DNA from 3 places in the Lysinibacillus sp. FSL M8-0355 genome. Region 2 is predicted to be linked to each of the others. Evidence: predicted binding sites of a transcription regulator. Region 2 holds the regulator's gene; each other region holds the start of a gene.
The links. The regulator LexA, encoded in region 2, represses DNA repair genes until DNA is damaged. The targets are predictions, from matches to a motif close to CGAACATATGTTCG.

Region 1 (6,944 bases), 2.0 Mb from region 2:
ATTTCCGTTGCAGGCTACTTGCTTTCCTGTGGGCGAGCGCCGAGCTATCCCACGGGAGTCAAGTAGCCTTCCACTCCAATCCATAAAAATGTTTCTGTTTAGCAAAGATCTTCAAATAAAGTGAAGGTATTCATTACTCTTTATGGAGGGTGTTGTCACTCATCACTTCTCCACATTGAAAATAAGAGGCTATCCTTTCTCTAATCTTACAAATACGGCTCGTATGAAAGATAAGGAAAAGACATTTTTGCAGAATGGTTGATTGGAGTGGAGCCAGTGTCACTCCTAGGGGATTTAGCGTCATAGAGGAGACCCTGGAGCGAACGCAGTGAGTGAAGCGGCTCATCTGACGCCCCCTGGAAAGGACGCTGGTGGAACGGAAATCAACCCTCGCCTTACAAAATTGCTTATTATGCCGTTGACATTACCTTTTTTATTTCGATTCAGTAACATAAAATGAAAGGCGTAATGGCTTAAAAGTTCTTAGCATTTGGCCCATTGAAGCCATATTTTTCAAAGAATTCTTCTCGGAAATCACCAAGGCGGTCTTGACGAATGGCTTCACGCACTTGTTCCATCAGCTTCAATAGGAAATGTAGATTATGATAAGACGTTAAACGAATACCAAACGTTTCTTCCGTACGGATAAGGTGTCGAACATAGGCACGAGAATAGTTTTTACATGTATAGCAATCACAATTCGGATCAATTGGACCAAAATCACGTGCATACTTAGCATTTTTCACCACTAGACGGCCTTCAGATGTCATTAGTGTACCATTACGCGCAATACGTGTTGGCAGCACACAGTCAAACATATCAATCCCACGAATTGCTCCATCAATTAAAGAATCTGGTGAGCCAACCCCCATTAAATAACGTGGTTTATTTTCAGGCATCATTGGCGTCGTAAATTCTAACACTCGGTTCATCACATCTTTCGGTTCACCAACAGATAATCCACCAATTGCGTAGCCTGGGAAATCTAATTCCACTAATGCTTCTGCTGAACGACGGCGTAAATCCTCATACTCTCCGCCTTGGATGATCCCAAACAAACCTTGCTCCTCTGGACGCTTATGCGCTTCTTTACAGCGTTTTGCCCAACGTGTTGTACGATCAACTGATTGCAGCATATAATCATGTGTCGCAGGAAATGGTGGACATTCATCGAACGCCATCATAATGTCAGACCCTAAATCATTTTGAATTTCCATTGCTTTTTCAGGGCTTAAAAATAGCTTATCTCCATTAAGGTGATTACGGAAATGAACGCCTTCCTCCTCAATTTTACGGAATTGACTTAGGGAGAACACTTGGAAACCACCTGAATCCGTTAAAATAGGACGATCCCAGTTCATAAATTTATGGAGTCCGCCTGCTTCCTTGACAATATCATTGCCTGGACGAAGCCATAAATGGTACGTATTGGACAAAATGATCCCAGCATTCATTTCTTTTAATTCCTCTGGCGACATCGTTTTAACAGTTGCTTGTGTGCCCACTGGCATGAATGCTGGTGTTTCAAAGGAGCCATGTGGTGTATGGACGATGCCAAGACGTGCTCCTGTTTGTTTACAAGTATGAAGTAATTCATATCGAATTGCTGGTTGTGTCATAAACTAAAAATCCTCTCTTATCTGAAGTAAAAACAGTACTTCGATTATATCCACTATTATTTTTTCGGACGTATAAACATCGCATCTCCAAAACTAAAGAAGCGATATTTTTCCTCCACTGCTTGCTGATAGGCACTTAAAATAGTTTCTCGAGTAGCTAGCGTACTAACAAGCATGACAAGTGTTGATTTCGGTAAATGGAAGTTTGTAATTAACCCATCCACCACCGTAAAGTTGTAGCCTGGATAAATGAAAATAGACGTCCAACCTTGTTCTGCTCGCACTTCCCCCTCATATTTAGAGCCAATTGTCTCCAATGTACGTGTAGAGGTTGTCCCAACAGCTATGACCTTGCCGCCGTTTTGCTTAACACGATTAATCGTATCTGCCGCTTGTTCGGTCACACTATAGAATTCAGCGTGCATTTCATGGTTTTCAATCGAATCCACACTAACAGGACGGAAAGTGCCGAGACCCACATGTAGCGTGATAAAGACCACTTCTACACCTTTCGCTTTTACCTGCTCTAATAATTGCTCCGTGAAATGCAGTCCCGCTGTTGGTGCTGCAGCTGAGCCACGTTCTTTGGCATAAACCGTTTGGTAACGATCCTTGTCCTCAAGTTTTTCACGAATATATGGAGGCAACGGCATTTCACCAAGTTGCTCTAATATTTCATAAAAGATGCCATCATAATGAAAGTCAAATGTACGTCCGCCATGTTCAAGCTCTCCTGTACAAGTAGCTGTTAATAAACCTTCACCAAATGTGATAACAGTTCCTACTTTTACACGCTTAGCTGGTTTTACAAGTGTTTCCCACTCATCTGTACCAGCTAATTGCTTTAATAACAATACTTCTATATGTGCACCTGTTTCCTCTTTCACACCCATTAAGCGAGCAGGTAAGACTCTTGTATCATTTAATACGAGACAATCTCCAGCATGTAGCTCATCTAAAACGTGAGCAAAATGGTGGTGCTCTACTTTAGTAGCGCCAGGTGTAACAACCATTAAGCGGCTCGCAGTACGATCAATTAATGGCGTTTGAGCAATAAGCTCCTCTGGTAATTCAAAATCAAAATCTTCTACACGCATGAAAAAACTTCCTTCTTTATGTTTGTTGTGGATACTCATATCCAAAATGTTCGTAGGCTAAATGTGTGGCAACTCTTCCCCGTGGTGTACGTTGAATAAGGCCAATTTGCATCAAATAAGGTTCATATACATCCTCTATCGTAACCCGTTCCTCACCAATCGATGCCGCAAGCGTATCTAAGCCCACTGGACCGCCTTGGAAGCGCTCAATCATGTTCGTTACAAGTTTATGGTCGATATGATCAAGCCCTCTAGGATCAACTTGTAACAGCTCTAGCGCTTGCTGTGCAAGACCCTCCGTTATCATACCATCTCCAAGCACTTGTGCATAATCTCGTACTCGTTTTAATAGACGATTCGCAATTCGAGGTGTTCCGCGTGAGCGTCTCGCCATTTCCATTGCCGCTACTTGCTCAATTTTCACCTCAAATAAATGAGCACTTCGCACCACAATTTCAGCAAGTGAACGATCATCATAATATTCTAAGCGTAGTAACACACCAAAGCGATCCCTTAAAGGGGCTGATAAGGCGCCAGCTCTTGTTGTAGCACCTACAAGGGTAAAGGGAGGTAAATCAAGGCGTACAGAACGTGCTTCTGGACCTTTCCCCACCACAATATCTAAACAGAAGTCCTCCATTGCTGGATATAGCACTTCTTCAATGGCACGGGAGAGTCGATGAATTTCATCTATAAATAAAACGTCCCCAGGCTCAAGTGAACTTAAAATAGCTGCTAAATCCCCTGGGCGCTCAATTGCAGGGCCACTCGTCATGCGTACATTGACATTCATCTCATTCGCAATAACAGCAGCTAATGTCGTTTTACCAAGTCCCGGAGGTCCATATAACAGCACATGGTCTAAACTTTCTTGGCGAAGCTTTGCCGCTTCAATGAATATTTGTAAGTTTTCCTTCACTTTATGTTGCCCAATATACTGCGTTAATTTTTGAGGGCGTAAAGATAATTCAAACTGCTCATCATAGCTACCTGCCTCACTTGCCATCATACGTTCAGACATGCACCTTCCCTCCTTTCCTTATTTTATTTTTAGCAATAGTTGCAATGCTTGTTTCATAAAGGCATCTGTCGTTTCCAGCTTGTCGTTGTCCTCAAGCTGTGGACGAATTTTTTCGAGCTCTTTTTCAGAATAACCAAGTGCCATTAACGCTAGTATAGCTTCTTCTAGCTCATGCTTATAAGGATTCACACCAAACAATGGTAGCTCATGTTCTGCACTAGGAAGCTCCAATGTATCTAATAACGAACCTAGCTTGCCCTTCAAATCAAGAATCATTTGACGTGCCGTTTTTTTCCCAACCCCAGGGAACTTCACTAAAAACGCTTCGTCCTCCCGCTCAATGGCACTAATAACCTGTTGCGGATTCCCAGTAGCTAAAATCGCTAGAGCCCCCTTTGGCCCTATGCCAGATACTAATATTAGCTTTCGAAATAGCTCACGTTGATCTAGATTAGGGAAACCATATAAAACTTGTGCATCCTCTCGTACATGCAAATGAACATATATCTGTTGCTCTAGGGCTGATGTGCGGAATGCAAACGGATTGGGCGTATGAAGTTGCCAGCCAATACCATGTTGTTCTAATACTATAAACTCAGGTGTAATACGAGTTACTTGTCCTTTTAAATAATCATACATCTATAATCCCTCACAATCATCGTCTTCGATTATAGCATATAGCGAACGAATGCTCGACAAAAAGTAGTGGCAAAAGTGCTGTTGCCAAACAAAAATGACCGCCAAATGACGGTCATTTTTTAACAAATCTATCAATATCGTACCACAGTTTTGGCCAATAGGTGAGGGCTCGTTTTGTGAATGGCACTAAATAATCTAAAAATACTAGCTGTTGCTCTAGTGGTAAATCCACTGCAAAAAGCCATTCTCGTAATAGCTCATTCGGATATTTCAAACGATGGAGCTTTCTTTTATCCAGTCGTTTCAGCTCAGGTAATTCGGCAAAAATTTTTCCAAGATCATAATCAACAGCAGGTAATACACGATGCAACCATAAAATATATTCATCATCTGCTTCGCCAAGATGTGCTAAATCAAAATCAATTAAACGTAATTGTCCATCAGAGCACCATAAAAAATTATGATGAACCACATCCCCATGTAATAGTGTGATTTCTTTTTCAGGCGCATCCTCTAATGCAATCAGTTGTAAAGATTTATCACTATAATGCACAATTTGATCAATTTCTTCTTTTGTTAAAAAAGCTCGAAACTCATTTCTTCTACTTTTAAAACGCATATGACGCATTTGCCATTTTAAAAGCTGCGAGTAGGTATGCAAGCCTGGCACTCGCTGCCAAGCTATTTTTTTATGTGTATCATGTAAAGCTATTAATAATTTAAGAGATTCTTCGCGATCTTTTTTATATGCAAAGTTAGCACCATGGCTTCCTTCTTGCCATACTTGCACAATTAACTGCTCATCATCACTCTGGACCAATGGTAAGATCAGAGAAGGCTCCATGCGTCCTAACTGGCGATGAATTGCTCTCACCTTCTCTGCAATTTCCACTTGCTTCGCTCGTTTGACAAAATAATGATTCGATTCATACTTATATTTCCAAATGTTTGACTTTAACTCTTCTACAATATACGCTTTTTCACCATCGATAAGGCGTCATCCCGCCTGGGAAATAGTGCGGTGACATCCATTGTCCCCCTGCTGGTGGGCACGGCGGTGGACAATGTGTCGGACATGGTGGTGGCGGACAATGACAAGGATCCATTTGCCATGTAGGCATCATCATTGGTTGTTGATGACAGCCACAGGATTGACCCATGTTCATATCAGGCATCATCATTGGCTGTGTACCACAGCCACAAGATTGACCCATATTCATATCAGGCATCATATCCATTTGTGGCTTCATTTGCTGATCCTGTGTATGGAAGAATGGTGATGTAGACTCTAAAAAGTCTTCCATCCCACCTACTTTATGATCTGGCATGTCACAAGACATTGGCTGTTGTGGCATCGTATAATGCTCGACCTGAGGTTGCATTGGCATCATCGGCCACCACATTTGATGATAGATCGGTTGATGACAACTTGAGCAATGTGGGACAGCAGGCATTTGTGGCATGATATGCATCGGTGGCTGTGGCGCTGGTTGTGGCATTGGCATTGGCTTCGGTTGAGCTACAGGTGGTGGTGTAGGTGCTGGCGGCGGTGGTGCTGGCTGTATTTGCACTGGTGGTGGTGTAACAGTTTGTTCTACTTGTGGCATCACCACTTGTTGGTGCCAATTCATTTCCACAGGCTGCGGTACCCACATCGGTTGTTGTGGCATTTGCATAGGCATTGGCATCGGTATTGGAATCGGAATCATTTGTGGTTCTGGCATTGGCATAGGAGCTGGTGGTGGCGGTACAATAGGCGGCGGTGGTGGCATCGGTCGCTGTACCTCTTTTTTAGGACTTTCCTTCGGTGCCTCCTTATGCACTTGTGTTTCCTTTTTCGGCATTTCTTTATGTGATTCTCTATGCGGCTCTTTGTTTATTTTTTCAGGCAATATAATTTCCATACCTGGAACAATATAATCTGGGTTGGCAAGATGGACATTGAGCCGCTTCAAATCTTCAAACGAAATGCCGTACTCTTTCGCAATCTTCCACAAGGTGTCTCCCTTTTGAACAATATGAATACGCAATTTTTTCCTCCCTTCCTCTCTACGTATCATATGTTCAATGTTTCATTTGGATACAAAAATTTCAACAAGTTAGAAATGCTTCATGGTACACTAAAACATAAGGAATGCTGATTCCTTTATTATGAGCAGAGGTGAACTCTTATGAAAAAAATGTTAGGCGAAGAACGCCGACTGCAACTTTTAGCGCAATTAAAAAACAGTAAAGCACCTATAACTGGGACAGACTTGGCTAAGTTCGCCAATGTTTCTAGACAAGTTATCGTCAATGATATGACTCTATTAAAGGCAAGAAATGAGCCCATTATTGCCACAAGCCAGGGCTATCTTTATATGCATCAGGAACAATTACAGCAAACCGTCGAACGTACGTTCCCTTGTTTGCATACCTCAGAGCAAACAGAGGATGAATTAATGATCATTGTCGATTGTGGTGGTACTGTCAAAAATGTTATTGTAGAACATCCAATATATGGTGAACTTACTGCCTCCATTATGGTATCAAATCGCCATGAAGTGAAACAGTTTATCGAACGTGTCA
Region 2 (6,944 bases):
TGCCTATATTCAAGGTGTTTCTTATCCTGTAACCCCATTAATTGATGAAACGAAAACTTTACTACCAACTCAAACATACTTGCGTAGCTACGTTTTTGGGGAAAATACAGTTACTATTGAAGTGGATTTTGAAACGATGACCGATATATCGAAATATGTAGAGCGACTTTTAATGAGTAGTTTTTTTACAGACGCACAAATTAATACAGTGTCAAACTTCGATATAGAGCTTGGCGAACAGAAGGAATTAACGCCTGAACAAAAATTTAAAGAAGTACCACGTTATTCAGTGTCCATTACGGCGACAATCGACTTTATGTATTTAGCTGGAGGACGACGCTCATGAATAAATTAACGAGTAGTAAAAATTCATCTATTATCTTGTTATTGACTTTAATCGTTTCTATTTTATTTGCGCTTTATTATTATTTATTATTACCAAGATTAAATGAAGTAGAAGCAAAAGAGAGTCATGTATCACAACTCCAGCAAGAGATTTCTAGTGTAAAAGAAAAATTAGCTCAATTAGACAAGGAGCAGGGTCAGCCGACTATCAATGTTTTAGCGTTAAGACAGAAGCTACCTACAACAAGAGCTGTTGAAAAGATCATACTAGATTTAGCTGAGATTGAGGAAGTGACAGGAACACGCATAAAGTCATTAACAGTTCAAAATGATGATGCGGCTGTTTCGCAATCAGATGTATCGCAAGACCTTAATCTGTTGGAGCAAGCTGAAGAAGAGGTTAATGGTGAGCAGGATAACAAGATTACGAGTTCACCGATTTCATCTATTTCAAAGGATTCCTTACCATCGAATTTAAAGTTGATTACTTTTATATTAGAGGTTGGGGCGCTTGATTTTAATTCTCTAGAGAGCTTTTTACAGGAAATTGAACAATTACAGCGTGTGATGAAAACTGATACAATCGAATTCAAATTGCCTGGAGAGCAGGATCAATTAGAAAAAGATACGGATCTTACTTTACAAGCTACCGTCCAGGTGACGACGTTCTATTACGAAGGAGAGTAATAATTGCATTGATAGGCGTTCCATACTGCATCTGTATGGGCGCCTATTAGTTTAGGAGGACAGAAAATTGGAAATGGCTTATACAATCTTTCTATTTTTATTTGGGCTTGTCTTTGGCTCTTTTTATAATGTGGTGGGCTTACGTGTGCCACAGAAGGAGTCGATTGTACAACCTCCTTCACATTGTACTAAATGTCAAAGGCAACTGACGGCGCTTGATTTAGTGCCAGTTTTATCTTATGTGTTTTTTGGGGGGAAATGTCGGAGCTGTGGTAATAAAATAGCTTGGATTTATCCAGTAATGGAATTATTAACAGGATTATTGTTTGCCTTTGCATATTGGCAGCTTGGTTGGAGCATAGAGTTTATAGTAGCCCTATTTTTTATTTCATTATTAGTCATCATTGTTGTTTCTGATATAGCCTATATGCTGATTCCGAATAAGGTGCTTTTATTCTTTTTACCCTTCCTTATTATTGGACGAGTATTGTCGCCATTAACACCCTGGTGGGACTGTGCTGTAGGTGCAGTCGTTGGTTTCGGCATATTATATAGTATTGCTGTGATATCAAACGGGGGCATGGGTGGAGGCGATATTAAATTATTCTTTTTAATTGGACTTGTTCTTGGTACAATGCATACACTGTTAACATTATTTATAGCTGCAGTTATCGGCATGATTGTCGGGCTTGTCGTGTTAACGAAGAACAAGCAGGGGAGAAAAACACCTATTCCTTTTGGACCTTCTATTGCATTAGCCGCTATCATTGTCTATTTTTATGGGGATTCATTAATCGATTGGTATTTAGGTTTTTGGTAATTGTTCAATCTTCAAGCATATGGAGGGAAGCAAGTGAAACCGATTATTGGCATTACAGCCTTTGTGGAAGATGATTTATCCTCTCGATTAAATGCTGCTTACAGTAAAAGTATCATTGATGCAGGTGGGATTCCGCTTATTATTCCACTTGGCGTAGAGGAGGATGCCACACAAATTCTATCCCTTACAGATGGTTTATTGTTATCTGGAGGCTATGACGTGCATCCATTTCTGTATGGGGCAGAGCCTGCACCAAAACTAGGGAAAATTCATCCAGCAAGAGATACGGTAGAGTTAGCATTAATTGAAGCGGCATTCACACGAAAGATGCCTATTTTGGGTATTTGCCGAGGCATTCAAATACTAAATGTAGCACTAGGTGGTACTTTATTTCAGGATATTGATAGTGACCATTTTAGTACTAAGCTGCTCAAGCATGTACAGCAATCTGCTCGAGCTGTAGCTACTCATTATGTACAAATTATGGAGGAGAATTTATTAGCGACCATTTTACAACAAGAGAAAATAGCGGTAAATTCATTTCATCATCAGGCAGTTAATGTATTAGCAGAGAAATTAAAAGTAGCAGCAAAATCGAGTGATGGCATTATCGAAGCAGTTGTTCATGAAGAGTTGCCATTTTGCTTGGCTGTTCAGTGGCATCCCGAGGAACTAGCTATAGCAGGAGATGAGCCTGCACAAAAATTATTTTCAGCCTTTGTTGAAGCTAGCTTAAAATTCAAAAAGGAAGCGTAGCAGGGGGACTGTACAAAGAATCCAACCATATATGGATTCTTTTTTTGCGTAAAAAAGAGGATACATGCTCTTAGAAGGAACACATAATCCTCAAAACCTACTTTAAATGATTAATGTACACGACGATATAGTCCTACAACTTGTCCTAAAATAGAAACTTGATCGACGATAATAGGCTCCATAGATGAGTTTTCAGGCTGTAAACGGAAATGATTTTTTTCCTTGAAGAAACGTTTGACCGTTGCTTCATCCTCTGCTGTCATGGCTACAACAATATCTCCGTTATTAGCTGTTGCCTTTTGCTTCACAATAACTAAATCGCCGTCTAAAATTCCTGCTTCAATCATAGATTCCCCCATAATCTCTAGCATGAATAACTGATCCTCGCTTGTGCCATACGTATCTGGTAATGGGAAATATTCTTCAATGTTTTCAATAGCAGTAATTGGGGAACCAGCAGTTACCTTCCCCACAAGTGGTACATGAATGACTTGCTGCTTTTGAATAGACTCTTCAGGCTCTAAAATTTCAATTGCACGTGGCTTTGTTGGATCTCGACGAATAAAGCCCTTTTGTTCTAATCGAGCTAAATGACCATGAACAGTTGAACTTGAAGCAAGTCCGACTGCTTCCCCGATTTCACGTACTGATGGTGGATATCCCTTAGCTCGTACCTCTTCTTTAATAAAAGCCAAAATGTCCTCTTGTCTTTTCGAAACTTTTTTCATGAGTGCTCACCTCTTTTTTCTAATATCATTCTTCTTATTTGATAGTATAACAGAATGCGAACATGTATGCAAACATAGGTTCGAAAAGTGTTTGACAAAAACGTTTGTTCGCTTTATTATGAGAACATACATTCCGAACAAACATTCTAAAAAAGGGGTTGTAACTATGACATGGTTAAAGAAAAATACACATATCTCCATTTTATTAGGAGCTTGTCTATTATTTGCAGGATACCTTTACATCACTGATCCAGGAGATGTTAACTACGCAGAAATTCAAATTGAACATGGGGATAGCTTGTGGTCGTTAGCAGAGCAATACCGTGGTAAGATGAGTACAGATGATTGGATTAAGCTGGTCAAAACAGAAAATGAATTAGCAGATATTAAAATTGTGGCAGGAAAGTCTCTAGTTATTCCTGTATTGGGTGATCAAGCCAATCCCATCCATACTATCGAAATTGCGAGAACTGAACAATGATGAATAAACAAATGTCGGCTGTTGTCTATTGCCGTGTAAGTACTGAAAAAGAAACACAAAGCTCCTCATTAGAGCGCCAACAGGAAGAGTTGCTGCGCTACGCTAGAGAGCAAGGCTATGAGGTAAAGGGTGTATTTAAGGATAAGCATAGCGGCTATGATGTGGAACGCGATGGCTTGCTTGAAATGCTTGATTTCATTAAAGAAAAGGGAATTAATGCCCTTTTTGTACAAGATGAAACACGATTAGGACGTGGGAACGCAAGGATGGCTGTGTTGCATTTATTGCAAAAATCAGCAACAGATGTTTTTTCCATGCGCGATGCAGGACCCGTTCAACTAAATGAAATGGACACGATGCTGCTTGAGATTTTAGCAATCGTGGAGGAGTATCAACGAAGAATCCATAATGCTAAAATACGTCGAGGCATGCGACGCGCTGTAGAAAATGGCTATCGTCCTGAAAATAATTTATCGAACCGAGGGAATCCCTATGGGCAGGAGCGAAAGGATCTACCTGTAGATGAAATTGTCAAGCTACGCAAACGTGGATTTACCTTTGAGGAAATTTCGATCACGCTTCGAGGGTTGGGCTTTGAAGTAAGTAAAGCGACTGTTCATCGTCGCTTCCAAGAACATCAAGAAAGATTAGCAGGCAAATAATATCGCCTGCTAATCTTTTTTATTCACAGTAAAAAATGCTATTGATAGGAAGCCAAACTGTCGATGATGATGTTAGTAGGTAGTTGAAAAGGATACTCTTTATTTATTCGATCATAAAACATTATGCCATTTAAATGATCGATTTCATGTTGGACAACGATCGCCCCATAGCCCTGAAACGGCAGGATGAATTCTTGACCATCAATGTCATATGCTCTGACCTTAATACGCTCGTATCTTGGCACAAAACCATGGACAGGTCGATTAACCGACAGGCAGCCTTCTCCATCAGGTAAATAAATCATATTGAGGGAATGACTTATGATTTTGGGATTGATAAACACCATTTCATTATGATCAAATAGTACAGCAAACATTCGTTTGTCTACACCTATTTGATTTGCAGACAACCCAGTTCCAGGGCGAAGCTTATATTTTTTTGCTAGCGTTGGATCTTGGCTGTTTTTGAGATATTGCAGCATAGCTAATAAAGTATTTCGATCCTCTTGGTTTAAGGGTGTCGTCACTTCTTCGGTTTGTTTTCGTAATAATACCGAGTCTTCTTTCACAAAATCTTTCATGGTAATGATCGAATCAGGAAGAAATTTAGTCATACATAAACACCTCATCAATACGGCTATTGAGGACTTTAGCCATCTTCAAAGCTAATGGCTCGTACTTATCATTTTCAATACAATTAATTGTCTGTCTAACAACACCGCATTCTTTCGTAAGTATAGCTTTGGTTATCCCTAATTTGTTTCTCACCATTTTGATCATACTCCTCAGGTGTATCCCTCCGTTTTGTCCGAAGTGTTAGCCATTTATTTTATACTCTTTTTACTGAATGACCAAATGTTGAAAAACAAAACAGTCAATTGAAAGGTAGAAATGGATTTCCGTTGCAGGCTACTTGCTTTCCTGTGGGCGAGCGCCGAGCCGCTTCCTCCGCTGTCGCTCCGTGCAGGGGCTCGTCTGTCTCGCTATCCCACGGGATTCAAGTAGCCTTCCACTCCAATCCATAAAAATGTTTCTTTTGAGCAAAGGCAAATAAAGTGAAAGTATTCACTACTCTTTCTGGAGGGGAGGGTGTCACGCATCACTTCTCCACATTGAAAATAAGAGCTTATTCCCTCTAAGAATACAAATAATGAGCGATTTTGATCGTGACGGCTCGTATGAAAGAGAAGGAAAAGGCACTTTTGCCAAATGGTTGATTGGAGTGGAGCCAGCGTCACTCCTAGGGGATTTAGCGTCACAGCTGAGACCCTGGAGCGAGCGGAAGTGAGTGAAGCGGCTCAGCGGACGTCCCCTGGAAAGGACGCTGGCGGAACGGAAATCAACCCCTCACCTTGCAAAGTTGCTTTTTTTGCCTTTGACATGATCTTTTTCAACAACATTTGGTCATTTTATAGAATTTTATGCCATTCTTCCTGCAAGATTGCGTAATAGTATTCATCCCACCAATTGTCACCATGCGGTATACATTTTTTAAAAAATCCTTCACGCCGCATACCGATCTTTTCCATCACTCGGTAAGAAGCTATATTTTCGGGTTGGCATGTTGCTATTATTCTATGAAGCTTCAATTTGGAAAATCCATAATCTAATAGGGCTTGAGCAGCTTCTGATGCATAGCCATGTTGCTGATAAGCAGGATTCAATACCCATCCAATTTCATAGGTATGTTCGCCAAAGCATCGATGAAAAACTAAATGACCAATAACTTCTGGTTGATCGCGTAAAGTAATGGCAAAATGCTTAGCTTGATCCGCGCTATTTTCTGTTATAAATTTTTGGACTTGTTCTTCCGTTAAAACTCCTTCAGGCATATAATGCATCACCGTTTCATCAGACATATAGCTATAAACAGCCTGCCAATCTTGGGCTTCAAATTTTCGGATAAGTAATCGCTGTGTTGTGATGTTCATTTAATTTCCTCCAATAAATATAAATTTTTTCCTTTTATTATTAGTTATACACGACTAACATCTGGAAGTCATGTAAATTATGGCTAAGAAGTGTTATTAAGGGTTGGTATAACTGCATTTTAAGGGAAAGCATGCTATACTTTGCATACTGAAGTCATTAAGCTAGGTATTGAAAGGTGTGTAACAATGTTATCAAAGGAAAAAATTAACCGAATTAATGAACTTTCTGCTAAGGCCAAAAGTGGTCAATTAACAGAAGCAGAGGCTAAGGAGCGAACAGCGCTTCGCAAGGAGTACTTAGATACGTTTAGAGCGACTATGCGAGATACGATTGAAAATGTAAAAGTGGTAGATGCAGAAGGTAATGATGTGACACCAGAGAAAGTAAGACAAGCTAAAAAAAATAAATTTCTAAATTAATGTGACACAATTCAATAAAGTATGTATGAAAACGCAATTAGTATAACAAAAGCATTGTTTTCTAAAGCAATGTTGACTAAACTGTAAAAGAACAATATAGGACGAGAAAGGATG
Region 3 (6,944 bases), 1.2 Mb from region 2:
ATTAATGCGGTCTAATCGGGCTAATACCTCTGCGACGATTTTGTCACTGGCAATGCCATTTATATACATAACCGCTACATCTGTTTGTGTCACATCACCGATAACTCGTGACTTTATCCAGAGATTCGGGCTTTTTATTTTGCGACGGATGAGCGCTGTATTGGTACGTATGGTTTCTGTAAAGGATTCCCGAGGACCTCGAATAACAGATTCAGTCGATGGCTCTGTAACGGCTCGATCCTTTGCACTTCTGGTACTTGTCACAATCCCTTCTGCAAACCCATCTAATAAAATAACCGTTTCCCCATTGAGAATGGCATTGTAGAGTGTTGTGAAATGCTCGATATTCGACACATCCCCAACTGTTAAATAGGAGTTTCGTACATATTGATTAATGGTCGTTATTTCAATGTCTTGTTCTTCCTCGATATTTGCCATAAGCTTATCAATAACAGAATCGGAGATTGTCGTTTTATCTGACAAGCCATCGATCGAAATGATAGCGATGTTATGAGGGGTAGATTCACCAATTGTGATTTCACGTATGATGATGTCATTACTGTGACCAAGCGCCTGTTCAATGATTTTTTTATTTTTAGCTAGGGATGTATACAACAAATCGTTTGTATGGGATGGGGAGGTATCGATATTGTTAGACATAGACATGTGTTTTCCTCCTCAAATATACGCTCATTATTTATAGAGTGGACAATTTTTTGGAGAGATAAACGAGGTGAGGGTGAAAATCTAACTATTGGCATGATGGAGCCAAATAAAAAAACAGTCTATCCTTTCATGGACTGAAAGGATAGACTGTTTTATGTACGATAGTCATATTGCAATTCATCATTACTAGCATCAACGTCAACATGTAAGTTGTGATCGTTAAAGAACCAGAGATCTTTCTCATCAATGTAATAGGTTACATCATCAACCACTGTCTGTACGCCTATAGCAATAGGTTCTTCACGAGTCATGCCAAGTGAAAAGCCTTCATGAAAAGGACTAGAGCCACCATAGCGTGCATAAAAACGAATCGTATCACCTGGTTCTACTTCCATTTCGTGTTTGAACCACTGGAGTGCTTCATCTGTCAATGCAATGTTCATTTCGAATGCTCCTCTCTTCCTAAAGCCATTTTACCTTTGGCTCAGTGCCGTTTTTAATACGTGTAATATTGGCACGGTGACGATAAATAATAAAGGTAAATAAAAAGGCTACCAAGATGCCTAATGCAAAGTCACCCGTAACAAAATAATAAACGATTGCATAGATAAGTGCTACTAAAGCGGCTATCATCGATGTTAGGCTGACGATCTTTGTGATTTTTAATGTCACAATAAAGGTAATAAATAATAGGACAAAGAGTGGCCACGAATAGCCTAATAAAACACCTGCGGATGTTGCCACTGCTTTTCCACCACGGAAATTGGCGAAGATCGGAAACATATGACCGATTACGGCAACAAGACCAAGTAATAAGGGATGCAGTGTGCTGTCAGAGAAAACGGGAAGTGCTACTAATAAAACCGCAGCTGTTCCTTTGAGCACATCCATTACGGTTACAACAATACCTGCTTTTTTCCCTAATGTTCGGAATGTGTTGGTTGCACCAAGATTACCGCTCCCGTGTTCACGAATATCGGTATTATAAAAAATTTTACCTATCCATAATCCAGAAGGTATAGAGCCGATTAGATAAGCACATAAAATAATAAGTCCATTGATCATAGCTGGACTCCTTTCATTCATAGTCCATCACTTGGTACTAATAGTTTGTAACAAGTATTTTACACTTTTTCTTGCTAATCTACAATGTTATGAAGGAGATTTCATTAGGAGCCTTGAATTCAATACAAAAGAAAACCTATTAATAAGGGGTAGGCTTTCAGACATGAGATTCTAGAAAGTGAAAAAAAGCCTTTATAAAAATATAGGCAAAAAGGCAATTTTGTCAATCCTTCATTCCTTTGGTAGAATAGAAGTCTAACTTTATCCAGTTTAACCGTAATAAACATTGTAGCGTTTACACTGAACTAGATTCTATGTATGCTGAAACTAAATCGGCTACTATGCGTCAAACGTTTATGGATACTAGTAGCAGTCTGCCCTGCTTAAATACCAATTTTAAGCAACTGTTGCAGATGTTTACTATTGATAAAGATGATCAAAACTGTGAGCAAATTTTAAAAATTTAATGGACCTGTCGCTAGCTATTGACAGGAAATGCTATTATTATTAGGATGAGAACATAAATAGAACATGCGTTTGTTTTTTGGAGGGGAATTTTTTGACGAATAAACAGTCAACTAGCGTTTATAATGATGACGCTATACAAGTATTAGAAGGATTAGAAGCGGTACGCAAACGACCTGGCATGTATATCGGTTCAACGGATGGCCGTGGACTTCATCACCTTGTGTATGAAATCGTAGATAATGCGGTGGATGAAGCACTGGCCGGCTTTGGATCTCATATTATTGTCACAATTCATAAGGATCAAAGTATGAGTGTGCGCGACTTTGGCCGTGGGATGCCAACAGGTATGCATAAAATGGGTAAACCTACCCCTGAAATTATTTTTACGGTGCTACACGCAGGTGGTAAATTTGGACAAGGTGGTTATAAAACAAGTGGTGGCTTGCATGGTGTAGGTTCCTCTGTAGTTAATGCACTATCAACATTTTTAGAGGTGACGATTCATCGTGATGGTAAAAAGTATCGTCAGCGCTTCGAGCATGGTGGACATCCTGTCACAACACTTGAAGAAATTGGGCAAACGAAGCAAACAGGTACACTTGTTCATTTCCTACCAGACGAAACGATTTTTTCTGTCACAAAATTCAATTATGATACGTTAGCAGAACGTTTACGTGAATCAGCCTTTTTATTAAAGGGCTTAAAAATTGAATTAATCGATGAGCGCGAGGAAGGCAAACAAGATGTATTCTTTTATGAGAATGGCATTGAAGCTTTCGTTGCGTATTTGAATGAAGAAAAGGATGTTCTTCATCCTGTGAAATATGTAGAAGGCATACAAGATGATATTGAAGTAGAATTCGCTTTCCAATATAACGATGGTTATTCAGAAACGATTTTGTCATTCGTTAATAATGTACGTACTCGTGATGGCGGCACACATGAAACGGGTGCAAAAGCGGCATTGACGCGTGTATTTAATGAATATGCAAGAAAAATCGGCTTGCTAAAGGACAAAGATAAAAACCTTGAAGGGACAGATATTCGTGAGGGTTTAGCAGCAATCGTGTCTGTTCGTATTCCAGAGCATTTATTACAATTTGAAGGACAAACCAAGGGCAAGCTTGGTACAAGTGAGGCTCGTTCAGCCGTAGATAGCGTAGTGTCAGAGCAAATTTTGTATGTGCTAGAGGAAAATGCAGAGTTATCGGCTTCTCTTGTACGTAAAGCAATCCGTGCGCAACAAGTAAGAGAAGCGGCTCGTAAAGCGCGTGAGGACGCTCGGAATGGCAAGAAAAGCAAAAAAGGTAGTACGATTCTATCAGGCAAATTAACACCAGCTCAGTCTCGCAATGCGGCCAAGAATGAGTTGTATTTAGTTGAGGGTGATTCTGCGGGTGGTTCTGCCAAACAAGGTCGTGATCGTACATTCCAAGCGATTTTGCCTTTGCGCGGTAAGGTCATCAACACAGAAAAAGCCAAGCTACAGGACATTATGAAAAACGAAGAAATTTCAACGATTATCCATGCGATTGGAGCAGGTGTTGGCACGGATTTTGCTGTGGAGGATTCAGCCTACGATAAAGTAGTGATTATGACCGATGCGGATACGGACGGGGCACATATTCAAGTCTTGCTCTTAACGTTCTTCTATCGTTATATGCGTCCACTCATTGAAGGAGGCAAAGTCTATATCGCTTTACCACCACTTTATAAGGTATCAAAAGGTACTGGTAAAAAAGAAGTGATTGAATATGCTTGGACAGAAAACGATTTACAAAAGGCCATCCAGAAAGTTGGAAAGGGTTACATATTGCAGCGCTATAAAGGTCTTGGTGAGATGAATGCTGACCAGCTATGGGATACGACAATGAACCCTGAGACACGGACATTAATTCGTGTCACAATCGAGGATGGTGCACGTGCAGAGAGACGTGTCACGACGTTAATGGGTGATAAAGTAGAACCGCGTCGTAAATGGATCGAAGCCAATGTTGACTTCGGTATGGAGGATGATTCAAATATTTTAGAAAATGAATTCATCCAACAAGAGGAGGACCAAGCATGAGTAGTACAGAAAAGTTTCAAGATTTACCGCTAGAAGAAGTGATGGGTGATCGTTTTGGTCGCTATAGTAAATATATTATTCAAGACCGCGCGTTGCCTGATGCACGTGACGGTCTTAAACCAGTACAGCGTCGTATTTTATATGCAATGTTTACAGAAGGCAATATACAGGATAAACCATTTCGAAAATCCGCAAAAACTGTCGGGAACGTAATCGGTAATTACCATCCGCACGGTGATAGCTCTGTTTATGAAGCAATGGTACGTATGAGTCAGGACTGGAAGGCACGTCATATGCTTATTGAGATGCATGGTAACAATGGTTCGGTTGATGGTGATCCTCCAGCTGCGATGCGTTATACAGAGGCGAGACTGTCTGCTATTGCTGGTGAAATGTTACGAGATATTGGCAAGAAAACGGTCGAGTTTGTACCAAACTTTGATGATCAAGATATGGAACCAACTGTTTTACCTGCACGTTTTCCAAACTTACTAGTCAATGGCTCTACAGGGATTTCGGCTGGCTATGCGACAGATATTCCCCCGCATGCGCTAGATGAAGTGCTGGATGCTGTGTTAATGCGCTTAGACAAGCCGCACGTGACAGTAGATGAATTGATGACTGTGATTAAAGGGCCGGATTTCCCAACAGGTGGGATTATCCAAGGGGTAGATGGCATCAAAAAGGCTTATGAAACAGGTCGAGGTAAAATCATTGTCCGTGCGCAAGCCGTAGTAGAACCGATCAAGGGTGGCAAAGAGCAAATTGTCATCACGGAATTACCATATGATGTGAATAAAGCGAATCTTGTGAAAAAAATTGATGAGCAACGTGTAGATAAACGTTTAGAGGGTATTGCGGAAATCCGAGATGAATCAGACCGTACAGGCTTACGTGTTGTGATTGAGCTGAAAAAGGATGTTCCGGGAAAAGGAATCTTACAATACCTATTTAAAACAACAGATTTACAGGTAGCTTATAATTTTAATATGATTGCTATTCATAATCGTCGTCCAACGATGATGACATTGCCATTATTGCTAGATGCCTATATTGCGCATCAAAAAGAAGTGGTGACGAACCGTTCGATTTATGATTTACAAAAGGCAAAGGATCGTTCTCATATTGTAGAAGGGTTAATTAAAGCACTCTCCATTTTAGATGAAGTGATTGCGACAATCCGTTCTTCTAACGATAAGAAGGATGCGAAGCTTAATTTACAAGCGAAGTTTGATTTTACAGAGGTACAAGCCGAGGCGATCGTTAGCTTACAATTATATCGTTTAACGAATACAGACATCACAGAGCTTCGTCAAGAACAAGACGAGTTAAATAAGTTGATTGCGAAGCTAGAAGGAATTTTACAAAGTGAAGCCAAGCTTGTACGTGTCATTAAACAAGAGTTACTAGAGATTAAGAAACGCTTCACAGAGCCACGTCGCTCGAAAATTGAGCAGGAAATAGAAGAAATTAAAATTACGCTAGATGTCCTTGTGCCAAGTGAAGAGGTTGTGGTGACGGTGACAAAGGATGGCTATATTAAACGTACATCCACACGTTCACATGCCGCTTCCAATGGTCAGGATTTTGCGATGAAGGATTCGGATTACTTATTGTATGAAGCAACCTTAAATACACAGCATCATCTGTTACTGTTCACAAATCGAGGCAATTATATTTACCAGCCTGTTCATGAGCTACCTGATATTCGCTGGAAGGATCTTGGACAGCATATTTCAAGTATTGTGCCAACAGGGGAAGATGAGTCTATTATTGCAGTGTATGGCTTTGAAACATTCGAACAGCCAAATACGTATATTTTAACAGCTACAAAAGATGGTCAAATTAAACGCTCCCCACTGGCAGATTATGCGGTGACGCGTTATTCGAAGCCAATAAAAACAATGAATGTCAAAGCGGGCGATGCGATGATCTATGCATCGTTTGTGACAGATGATGTGGAACTGATGTTAACAACGGATACAGCCTATGCGATTCGTTTCCCACTGGAGGAATTGCCAGTTACAGGAGTGAAAACAGGCGGTGTCAAAGGCATCACGTTAAAGGATGGAGAAGCCTTAGTCGGTGTCAATGTGCTACAGCCTGATGCTACACAATATGTGGTAATCGTCACACAGCGTGGAGCCGTGAAGAAAATGAATGTTGCAGAAGTTGAAGTGGCAAGTCGTGCAAAACGTGGTCTAAAAGTATTAACAGAATTAAAAGCAAATCCTCACCGTATTGTGGCAGTTATTCAAGCAACGAATGAGGAGCAAATAGTGATTGAAACGGAAAAAGGTGTACAAGAGCTCATTGATGTCCAAACATTGACGCGTGCTGATCGCCATTCCAACGGTTCGTTTAAAGTGGATATTGCAACAGATGGGGCTATTTCCCATGTTTTAACGGCTAAAAAAGAACAGAAACTAAGCTAATGATAAGCCCAGTCTCTTAGGAGTGCTGGGTTTTTTTACGAGAGCAGTCGTTAGTCAAAAATAGCATCTTGTCATTTTAGCGTAACTATGGGTATAATAATCAACGAAAAGTTCATAGCACAAGAATGTAGGGGGGCTAGTAGTTGCTAGCTGAGATTGTGTCCGATAGACGCTGACCCTTTGAACCTGATTTGGCTCGTACCAGCGTAGGGAACATCTATTCAAAAAAGCAAAGTTTTGAA

Region 1: the regulator LexA is predicted to act here: its motif matches at 4,419-4,432, upstream of ruvA (Holliday junction branch migration protein RuvA).
Region 3: the regulator LexA is predicted to act here: its motif matches at 2,258-2,271, upstream of parE (DNA topoisomerase IV subunit B).

The regions. Positions count from the first base shown of each region.
Region 1 is NZ_JBBPAI010000001.1:3,308,527-3,315,470, forward strand. Features, by position in the region: gene tgt (tRNA guanosine(34) transglycosylase Tgt) at 474-1,619, opposite strand; gene queA (tRNA preQ1(34) S-adenosylmethionine ribosyltransferase-isomerase QueA) at 1,676-2,716, opposite strand; gene ruvB (Holliday junction branch migration DNA helicase RuvB) at 2,733-3,737, opposite strand; gene ruvA (Holliday junction branch migration protein RuvA) at 3,756-4,376, opposite strand; gene MKY46_RS16045 (phosphotransferase) at 4,489-5,367, opposite strand; gene MKY46_RS16050 (LysM peptidoglycan-binding domain-containing protein) at 5,357-6,406, opposite strand; gene MKY46_RS16055 (transcription repressor NadR) at 6,548-6,944, shown strand, end outside.
Region 2 is NZ_JBBPAI010000001.1:1,286,314-1,293,257, forward strand. Features, by position in the region: gene MKY46_RS06060 (PilN domain-containing protein) at 1-346, shown strand, start outside; gene MKY46_RS06065 (hypothetical protein) at 343-1,032, shown strand; gene MKY46_RS06070 (prepilin peptidase) at 1,100-1,852, shown strand; gene MKY46_RS06075 (gamma-glutamyl-gamma-aminobutyrate hydrolase family protein) at 1,886-2,608, shown strand; gene lexA (transcriptional repressor LexA) at 2,719-3,336, opposite strand; gene yneA (cell division suppressor protein YneA) at 3,503-3,817, shown strand; gene MKY46_RS06090 (YneB family resolvase-like protein) at 3,814-4,479, shown strand; gene def (peptide deformylase) at 4,518-5,093, opposite strand; gene MKY46_RS06100 (GNAT family N-acetyltransferase) at 5,889-6,410, opposite strand; gene MKY46_RS06105 (DUF896 domain-containing protein) at 6,597-6,830, shown strand.
Region 3 is NZ_JBBPAI010000001.1:2,516,405-2,523,348, reverse strand. Features, by position in the region: gene MKY46_RS12365 (spore germination protein) at 1-666, opposite strand, end outside; gene MKY46_RS12360 (HesB/YadR/YfhF family protein) at 819-1,109, opposite strand; gene plsY (glycerol-3-phosphate 1-O-acyltransferase PlsY) at 1,129-1,731, opposite strand; gene parE (DNA topoisomerase IV subunit B) at 2,291-4,267, shown strand; gene parC (DNA topoisomerase IV subunit A) at 4,264-6,702, shown strand; TPP riboswitch at 6,822-6,932, shown strand.